One region of the Janthinobacterium kochi genome, then DNA from elsewhere that is predicted to be linked to it. Evidence: predicted binding sites of a transcription regulator. Region 1 holds the regulator's gene; each other region holds the start of a gene.

What was found. The regulator FliA, encoded in region 1, starts transcription of late flagellar genes. The targets are predictions, from matches to a motif close to CTAAAGTTTNNNNNNNNNNNGCCGNTA.
Region 2: the regulator FliA is predicted to act here: its motif matches at 1,795-1,821, upstream of ACQ4WL_RS22915 (flagellar protein FliT).
Region 3: the regulator FliA is predicted to act here: its motif matches at 1,818-1,844, upstream of ACQ4WL_RS03760 (FlxA-like family protein).

What each region holds. Positions count from the first base shown of each region.
Region 1 covers NZ_JBNYXO010000014.1:58,399-61,671, forward strand. The annotation lists gene ACQ4WL_RS23505 (translation initiation factor Sui1) at 1-5, opposite strand, end outside; gene motD (flagellar motor protein MotD) at 56-844, opposite strand; gene ACQ4WL_RS23515 (flagellar motor protein) at 850-1,596, opposite strand; gene ACQ4WL_RS23520 (RNA polymerase sigma factor FliA) at 1,578-2,309, opposite strand; gene ACQ4WL_RS23525 (MinD/ParA family ATP-binding protein) at 2,354-3,217, opposite strand; gene flhF (flagellar biosynthesis GTPase FlhF) at 3,210-3,273, opposite strand, start outside.
Region 2 covers NZ_JBNYXO010000013.1:95,320-98,592, reverse strand. The annotation lists gene ACQ4WL_RS22925 (M13 family metallopeptidase) at 1-1,007, opposite strand, end outside; partial or broken gene ACQ4WL_RS22920 (HDOD domain-containing protein) at 1,159-1,668, shown strand; gene ACQ4WL_RS22915 (flagellar protein FliT) at 1,865-2,161, shown strand; gene ACQ4WL_RS22910 (type IV pilus assembly protein FimV) at 2,601-3,273, opposite strand, start outside.
Region 3 covers NZ_JBNYXO010000001.1:802,673-805,945, forward strand. The annotation lists gene dcd (dCTP deaminase) at 1-468, shown strand, start outside; gene ACQ4WL_RS03755 (PrpF domain-containing protein) at 484-1,707, opposite strand; gene ACQ4WL_RS03760 (FlxA-like family protein) at 1,875-2,234, shown strand; gene ACQ4WL_RS03765 (HAMP domain-containing sensor histidine kinase) at 2,277-3,273, opposite strand, start outside.

The sequences.
Region 1 (3,273 bases):
TTCATGATCGAGAGATAAAAAGGGAGAAGGCCGCGATTGTACCAAGCGCCGGGGTTCAGTTGGCGGGCGCAGGCGCAGGCGCCACCGGTGCCGTCGGCACTTCCGTCACCGTTTCGGGAATGCCGGACAAAATCGTCACGGCGACCCTGCGGTTGCGCGCGCGGCCTTCCGGCGTGGCGTTCGGCGCCACGGGAATGTTGTCGGCATGGCCCACGGCCGTCAGGCGCGACGCTTGCACGCCGCTGGCGATGAACAGGCGCACCACGGCGCTGGCGCGCGCGGCCGACAATTCCCAGTTCGAGGCAAAGGTCGAATTGCTGATCGGCTGGACATCCGTATGCCCTTCCACCTGCACGTCGTGCGTGTCATCCTTGAGCAGCACGGCCACAGCGCGCAAGGCCTGGTCCGACTCTGCCGTCAGCCCTGCGGCGCCCGGGTCGAACAGCACGCTGGCATTGATTTCCACGCTCACGCCGCGGCTCGTCTGCGTGACCCGCACTTTTCCTTCCTTGACCAGCGGCGCCAGGGTGGACGTCAAGTCCTGCGCCAGGCGCGTCATGTGTTCGCGCTCGCGGCGGATGGCTTCCGTGCGGCGTTTCAGGGCGGGGTTCGGCAGCGGGATCGCCTGCGGCGCTTCCATGATGATGGGCGGTGCACCCTTTTCCAGGCTGAAGGCCTGGCCGATGGCGTTCTGGAAGACGCGGTATTTACCTTCGTTGACTTGCGAAATCGCATACATGACGACAAAGAAGGCGAACAGCAAGGTGATGAAGTCGGCGTACGAGATCAGCCAGCGATCCTGGTTGTCCGGTTCCTCGTCATACTTCCTGCGCGCGCGCCGCATCATGCTCAGTGCTCGTGCAGCAGGCTGGCCACGCGCTCTTCGATGATGCGCGTATGGTCGCCCGTGGCGATGTCGTACAGCACGGCGGCCGTGATTTCATACTGCAGCACGCGGCGCGTGACGATGGCCTTGAGTTTATTGGCCACCGGCAGGAACAGCAGATTGGCCAGGCCGACACCATAAATCGTTGATACAAACGCCACGGCGATGCCGTTGCCCAATTTACTCGGGTCGGTGAGGTTTTCCATCACATGGATCAGGCCCAGCACGGCGCCCAGAATACCGATGGTGGGCGAATAGCCGGCCGCCGATTCCCACACCTTGACGGCCTGGCGCTCGGCCATTTCATAGGCGGAGATTTCCACGTCGAGCAACTGGCGCAGCTTGTCGGGGGCGATGCCGTCGACGATCATCCGCAAGCCCTTGGCGTTGAAGCGGTCGGCCGTGTTTTCCATCAGGCGCTCGAGCGCCAGCGTGCCATCGCGGCGCGCCGTCAAACTCCATTGTCCGATGTCGCGCGCCAGCGCGGCGCGCGTGTCGGCCGGTGGCAAAAACACCCAGCGCAGCATTTCCAGGCCGCGCACGAAGGTGCGCAGCCGCGTTTGCAGCAGCACGGCGCCGAAGGTGCCGACGATGACGATGGCAAAGGCGGCCGGCTGCAGCAGGGAGGCCATCTTGCCGCCTTCCAGTGCCTGGCCGACCAGGAGGCCCGCCAGCGCCAGCGCCAGCCCGATTACGCTGGACCAGTCCACGCCAGCTCCCTCAAGGTTGCGCGCAGGCGCGCGACGGCCTGGGTATGCAGTTGCGAGACGCGCGATTCGGAGACACCCATCACCGCGCCGATCTCCTTCAGGTTCAGCTCTTCTTCGTAATACAGGCCCATGAGTATTTTCTCGCGTGGCGGCAGCGCGTCGATGGCATCGATCACGGATTGCCGGAAATCGGTATCGAGCAAGGATCGCAAGGGGTCGCTGTCCTCGTCCACGCAATGGCGGTCGAGGAAGCTGTCATTGCCGTCCGGGTCATGAAAGTCTTCGTAGTACAGCAACTGGTGGCCGCCGCCGTCGCCCAGCATTTCCTGGTAGTCGGGCAGCGACATTTTCAGCAATTTCGCCACTTCCGACTCCGTCGGCGGGTGGCCCAGGCGCTGCTGCAGGGTGCTCATCGCCTCTTCGATCTTGCGCATGTTCTGGCGCATGCTGCGCGGCAGCCAGTCGCTGGTGCGCAATTCGTCGAGCATGGCGCCGCGGATGCGCAGCACGGCATACGTCTCGAACTGCGCGCCATGCGTCTCTTCATAGCGGGTAATGGCGTCGAGCAGGCCGATCATGCCGGCCTGGATCAGGTCATCGACCTCGACCGAAGGCGGCAATTTCGCCTTCATATGGTGCGCCAGACGCTTCACCAGCGGAATATGCTCCGTCAGCAAATAGTCCTTGTTCGATTTCCCTTTGACCGTGTACATAGGCTGCTTATTGTTTTAACTGCTATCGTGTGCTGATGATGGAATCAGGCGCTGAACTGGTGCAGGCTCCCCGTCTGGTACAAGGTGCCACCGAGCACCGGCGCCGCCGAACGGGCCAGCCGCTCGGCCAGTCCGCGAAACGCCACCGAGGCTCCCGCCAGCGGAAAGGCATCGACCACACTGCGCCCCAGACGCGCCGCGCGGTGCAGATACTCATCGGCAGGCACCGACCCCATCGAGGTCAATTTCACGGCCAGGTAGCGGCTCGCCGCCTGCGCCATATTATCGTACACCACTTTTGCCTCGGATTCGGAAGCGCCGGTGACCAGAATGCCAAACGGACGGCGTCCCAGTTCCTGGCTCAGGCGCTTGATCAGGCAATACGCGGCCTTGATCGAGGTGGCGCTGGTCGACACTTGCACCACGATGTCGGACGAGGCCATCAGCGGCACGGGGAAGCAATCGCCCTCGTCGGCCATGACGCCGTCGACCAGCACGATACCGCTCTGGCGCGCCAGCACTTCGAAGGTCTTGCCCAGGCGGCGCAGTTCTTCCTCGCCCGCATAGTCCATGCTGTCCATCAGGTAGTTGCGCGCGCCCAGGCTGGCCACGCCAAAGCCTTGCGGCACCTGGTGGATGACCTGGTTCAGGGCGCACTGCTGGCGCGCCACGTCGCGCAGGCTGGCGCCGTGCGCCAGTCCCAGGCGGGCAGCCACGCCATCGCTGCCGCCACTGGCATCGAGCAGCAGCACGTCATTGCCGCCGTAGACCAGCGAGGCGCCCAGGTTGACCAGCATGGCACCCTTGTCATCTTGCGGCGTGGCCGATAAAAATGTCATCACGCGCGGCTGCGGGCCGGCCAGCATGCGGCGCAGGCCTTCGGCCTGGTCGAAATCGAAATTAGCCAAGGCGCACCCCGCGCGCTTCATTGTTGCGGGCAGCTGCCTGCGCCATCAGCAGCGGC
Region 2 (3,273 bases), on a different contig from region 1:
GTGGTGCTGAAATGGTTGATCGCGTGGAAGGCGAGGAAATCTTTCCAGGCGGCCAGCGGCACGCTCGCCACCAGCGCCGCGCTACCCGTCATGGCCGTCGGATGCCAGACGATGAAGTCCGTCTGCGTGCCCAGCCCTGCCGCCTGGAAGAAGGCTTGCCAGTCCAGTCCTGGCGCCTTGCTGGCGAAGTCGGCGGCGCGCCACGCGTTGTTGCCCTTGGCGACATCGGCCGAATCCTCACGGCTGGCGTGACTGGCGGCAATTTGCTGCTCCAGCGCAAACACGCGCGCGGCGCGGGCCGGCGCATCGCTGTAGCCGGCCTGCTTGAGCATGGCGGCGATATGCGCCTGGTAGCCCGTGCGCAAGCCCTGCATGCGGGCGCTGTCGGCCTGGTAGAACGCGCGGTCGGGCAAGCCCAGTCCGCCCTGCAGCAAATAGGCCACATTGCGCGTGGTGTCGTTCAAGTCTTGCGCCACCCACAGGCCGAACAGGTTTTCCGTATAAAAATTGGTGGCGTTGAGCGGGTCGACATCGGCGCGCAAGCTCTCGCCCAGCGCGCGGGCCAGCCCTGCCTGGTCGCGGATGCCACTAATCTTTGTCAACAAGGGCTTGATCGGCGCCCAGCCTTTCGCTTCGATAGCAGGTTCATCCATCCAGGAGCTGTAAAAATCGCTGACCTGGCGCGCGGAGGCATCCGTCTGTGGCGCCGCCGCCAAGCCTTCGACGAGGCCGATGATGCGCTCGTTGGTCGCGTTGGCAAGCATGGCGAACGCGCCCCAGCTGCTGCGGTCGGCGGGGATCTCCGTACTGCGCAACCAGTCGCCATTCACGTAGTCATAGAAGTCGTCGCCGGGCAAGACCCTGGCGGCAGCGGGGACAGAGGCGCTGGCGGCCGCTGGCTGGGCATGCGCCTGGACCGGTACATAGGCCACGGTGGCGCCGGCCAGGACGAGAGCGATGGCAGCCCGGACTGGCGTCCGGGACCAGGAAAAACGCAAACCGTGCATGGCGATCCTTTCGATGAAAATAGCCAAAATCATAGCCTGAAATCATACCTTTTTCGGGCAAAAAAACGTCCCCTCACTTTTTTGCATACAGACAAACAGTCGGCCTATAGTTGCACGGCCCCCGTGCCGCGCGTATGCCAAGGAGATTGCCATGCAACTCGAAGCGCTGTTCCAGCAACCCCACGCCCTGCCTGCCGCCCCGAGGATCGTCGATGAACTGGTGCGCAGTTTCGGCAACCCCGCCATGGCCACCGAAGACATCGCGCGCCAGCTGGGAGCGGACCCGGTGCTGAGCGCCAAGCTGCTGCGGCTGGCCAACTCGGCCTATTACCACGTCTCGCGCAGCATCGGCACCGTCGAAGACGCCGTGCTGATGCTCGGTTTTGTTACCGTGCGCCCCCTCGTTATCAGCTCGGGCCTGGTCAGCGGCTACAAGACCGTGCCCGGCCTGAATCTGCCGCAGTTCTGGCGCTACAGCCTGCACAGCGCCGTGTCGGCCCGCTGGATCGCCAGGCACACGGGCGACAAGCAGGACCTGGCATTCACCATCGGCATGATGCATGCAATCGGCCAACTGGTGATCCATGCCGCCATGCCCGAGCAAGCCATGCAGCTCGACAAGATCGCGCCGCCGCTCGATGCGCGCCGGCTCGATGCGGACTGAAAGAACTCGTTAAATAATGACAAGTGCCGGCATCGTCGCTTCCAGCGTCCATGCGGGTTTGCGGGCAACGCCGGCGACCGGCAAAAAATCCTCACATTATTTTCACTTTTTTTCAAAAATACCCTCAAGTTCCCGATCAGCACGCCGTTAATCTAGACAAGCGGTAATCCATTCACTAGTTACGGGTGTGCTCATGACCTCCAACGACGTTCTCTCGATGTATGAAAATATTGCAGGAATGACCAATAAAATGGTTGTGGCCGCACGTTCGAGCAACTGGGATGGCTTGGATACCCTGGAAAACCAGTGCGCCAGCGCTGCCAGTACGACCATGACGGGCAGCGTACCGGCCCTGGCCGGCGCCTCGCGCCTGCGCAAGATCGATTTGCTCAAGCAGATCCTGGCCAATGACCGCGAAATCCGCGCGATTACGGAACCGTGGATGACGCAGCTGTCGAATGCCATGCCAGGATCGCGCGCCCGCATGTAAGTCAGCATGTAAGTGAATAAGCAAGCTTGCAGCACCAGAAACACCAAAAGCACCCAGTGGTGCTTTTTTTACGTCTGCCGCCGCGCCAGGGAGCGCGGCATCTGCGGCGCCCAGGAAGCAAGGAGGGGAATTTGGAAGGCGAACCCCAGGTATCTCCTGGCGCCGCCTCACTGCCGGTTGCATCCGGCGTTCGCGAGCACATCGTCGGCATCGCAAACCGCTTCCAGACCCAGGCGTTTATGCAACGCTACACCTGTTTGCCGCGCCACACTATCGTTGGTGACTGCGCCAGGCTGGGACTGTTTTGTCGTAGAGCAAGTCCACTAAATTAATCATATCACCATCTTTGAAAAATAGGCAACACGATAGACAGGGATTTTTCTGTCTTTTTTGAATATCTTTTTTTATATCAAATTTTTAGTGCAGCCTTGCAGCACCATTAACGCGAGAACGGCTCCGGTTCCGGCTCGGCCGCTTCACCCTCCAGCGCTTCCGTCAGCACCGGCACATCCTTCTTCTTGCGGCCGAACGGTTTGCGCAGCAAGACCCAGTATTTCGACGGCGCACCCGGCCCCGCAGCTTGCTTGCGCTTGCGCACGACATACACGATGAGCGCCGTCAGCAGCAGGAAGATCAGCGTGCCAACACCCAGCCATAGCAAGCCGTTGCCGCCCGCTTTGGTTTCCTTGTCAGCCGCTGGCGCCGCGTGCAGGGGCTTGGGCTTGGCATGGGGCACTTCCGCCACGGCAGGCGCTGCGGCAGGAGGAACGGCAGCGGTCGCAGCGACGGGCAACGCCAGCGCCTTTTGCAAGACGCCGATCTTGCCTTCCAATTCACCGAGCTTTTCATTCAGGGCCACGTTTTTCTGGTCCAGCGCCACACACTCTGCCGCCTGCTCCATGTTGGCCTGCGGCGCACAAGCGGCCACGGGCGCCATGGCGCGGCGCAACGGCGGCGGACGCAATGCAGGAGCAGCCGGCATGGGCGCGGCGGGCGGCGGCACAAACACGCGCGCCGGGCGCACCAGGCCCTCGGCGCGCGCGCGGGCCGCCAGCGCGGCGGCATCGAGCGGCGGCGCGCCGGGCGCAACGCGCGACGGCGGCAGTGGCTGC
Region 3 (3,273 bases), on a different contig from region 1:
ATCGTATCCTACGGTACCTCCAGCTATGGCTATGACATCCGCTGCGCCGACGAGTTCAAGCTGTTTACCAACATCAACACCACCATCGTCGATCCCAAGGATTTTGACGCGAATAACTTCGTCGACGTGTCGGGCAAGGGCTATTGCATCATCCCGCCGAACTCGTTCGCCTTGGCCCGCACGGTCGAGTATTTCCGCATTCCCCGCAATGTATTGACGATTTGCCTGGGCAAGAGCACCTATGCGCGCTGCGGCATCATCGTCAACGTCACCCCGTTCGAACCGGAATGGGAAGGTTTCGTGACCCTGGAATTTTCGAATACGACACCATTGCCGGCGAAAATCTACGCCAACGAAGGCGTGGCGCAAGTGCTGTTCTTCGAGTCCGATGAAGTATGCGAAACGTCGTACAAGGACCGTGGCGGCAAATACCAGGGCCAGGTCGGCGTGACCCTGCCCAAGACCTGATTGCCGGGTCTTGCTTTAAAACTGCTTCAGCAGCCACGCTTTCAGTGCGGCTGACGGCTGGTACAGGGGAACATGGCCGCGCAGCAAGATTTGCGTGCTGCGCCGGTAGGCCGCGCTGTCGATGGCGATGGCGTCTCCTGCCTGGCGCGCCACGATGGTGGTGCCCAGGATGCCGGCCGGGTTTGCTATGCCCAGTTCAATCTCTGCAGCCGCCTGCCCGACGGGCGGCACGCCGCGCGCCAGCGCATGCGCCACCGTGCCCGGTATCAGACAAGCCGCCGCCAGGCAGCAGCCGCCCGAGACGGCCAGCGAGGCATGGCCCGCCTGCGGCGTAAAGTAACGTACCGCAATATTTTCCTCTCCCGCTGCAGGACCCACGATGCAGAACTTGGGGATGGTTTCGCTGCGTTCCAGTTCTTCCAATGTCATCAACTCGCCATCGCGTCGCCGCAAGCCCATCAGCAGGCCCGCCGCGCTCCACACCTGGCGGATGGCCTGCATGAAAGCCGTGTCCGCCTCCAGTTCGCGTATTGCTTCCTGCGCCGTCTTGCCGAACTGGCTCGCTTGCGCGATGACCATGGGCACGGCCACGTCCACACACGAGACGTCGTAGCCGTGCACCGTATCCTGCGCCTTGCCTGTTGGTAATAATTTGCCCGTCTTGGCGCCTGCCGGTTGCTGCAGGAACAGGTCGACGCGGGGGAAGCTGCCGGGCACGCCGGGAATGTCCGTGGCCGTAAAGCTGCCATCGAGTTCGCGCGCCATGCGCGAGGTGGTGACGACGCCCGTGTTGGTGTTGCGGATATCGATATCGTGCGCGCCGATGGCCAGCGCCTCGATCACGCCGCTGTCCAGGCCCCACAGTTGCAGTGCAGACGACATATTGCCGCAGTTCACGCTCCAGTCGATATCCCCGTGCTCGGCGGCCAGCTGCGCCAGGGTGCTGACCAGGCGCGGCTGGCCTGCATGCTGTTCCACCTCGACGAGGAAGACCTTATTGCTGGTGGGAGCACCACGTCCCAGGCCCGTGATTTGCCGGTTACCCGGCAGTCGGCCGGACAGGGGAACGCCCATCAGATGGTGCAGCAATTCCTCGCGTAGCGCCGGGTCGGCCGGCACGCAGGACGCATGCAAGACCAGGCCTGTTGACGTGCCGCCACGCATGTGGTGGACGGGAAACTCGATCACGCCGCAGCGCTGGCGGGGCACGAGGTCGGGCAGGGCGGGCAGCAGGGGCATGGCGATCCGATCAGGGTCTGGCTGGAGTAGCGTCAGTGTGCCAGTTTTTTGTGCCGAAGAGCAAGAGTGCGTGCCGGCGGTGGTCTTTACCTGCCTTTACATCCGCCGCACTACATCCGCGCCCATGCCTGCCGTTAACCTTGGTATCGAAACATTCGGGAGGCATCATGGTAGCGGCAATCGGTTCAGGCAGTGCAGTCGGCACAGTCGGCACAGTCGGCGCGGCCAGTAGCGCCAGTTCGGGCAGCAGTTCGCAGATCGCGGCGCTGCAAAAGCAGATCACTGCGGCGCAAAAGCAATTGACGGAATCGCAAAAGGGCACGCAGACGGACGCGTCGCAAAAGCTGCAACAGCAGCTGGCGCAGCAAATCCAGGCCTTGCAGGCGCAAATTGCCCAGTTGCAGGCGGCCGCTGCGCAACAGGCTGCGCAACAAGAGACGCAGACGGCCAGCAGCGCCGATACGGCGGCCAGTCCAGCTAAAGCCGCCGCGTCGACCTTGGGCAGCATCATCGATACGCAGGCGTAACAACACATCCGCGCGAAAAAAAACGCCAGGCTCGCCGACAAGTCAGCCTGGCGTTTTGACGGGCAACAGCATTTCCACGCACAGCCCGCCACCGGTGCGCAAGCTGGCCCCGATGCGCCCGCCGTGGGCACTGATGACGTGCTGGGCGATGGCCAGGCCGAGGCCATGGCCGTCCGTGCTGTGCTGGGTAGGGCTGGCGCGGAAGAACGGTTGAAAGATGTTGGCCAGGTCGGCGCTGGCCACGCCGGGGCCCCGGTCCAGCACGGCGATGCGAAGCCAATCATGCTGGCGCGACAAATTCACTTCCACCGTGCCGCCATCTGGGCTGTGCTTGACAGCATTGCGCACCACGTTTTCCACGGCGCGCGCCAGCAGTTCCGGCCGCCCCGTGACAGCGGCGTCGGCGATGGCCGCGTCGCCCGCGAGGGCTATGCCTACCTGGCGCGCCTTCGCTTCGTAGCGGGCGTCTTCCATAATGTCGTGCAACAGGTCGGCGATGCCGACGTCTTCGCTGAGGGGCGAGTCGGCGCCCGCCTCCAGCCGCGACAGGGTCAGCAGTTCGCCGATCAGCTTATCCATGCGCTCGCTTTCGCGCTCGATGCGCTGCATCGAGGCATCCATCTTTTCCGGCTGCTGGTGCGCCAGGCCGATGGCCGCTTGCAAGCGCGCCAATGGCGAGCGCAGTTCGTGCGAGACATCATGCAGCAAGCGCGTCTGGCTCTCCATGAGGCTGCGCAAACGGCCCGTCATGCGGTCGAAATCGCGGCCCAGGTCCGTCAATTCATCGCCGCGCTTGCCGCTGGCGTGAAAACGCGGCGCCAGGTCGCCGTGCGAGGCGGCCTCGAACGCTTGCCGCAGGTCGCGGATGGGACGCGCAAAATACCAGGCCAGCAAGAAGGAGAACAGCAAGCTGGCGGCGATGGCGGCGGCCAGGGGAATGAAGGTGCGGTAGGGACTGTCCATGCGCGGGCCGGGTGGCATGCCGCCCATGTCGCCGGGCGGGCCGCGCTGGAAGTCGGGGTGCGGCGGCGGAATGCCG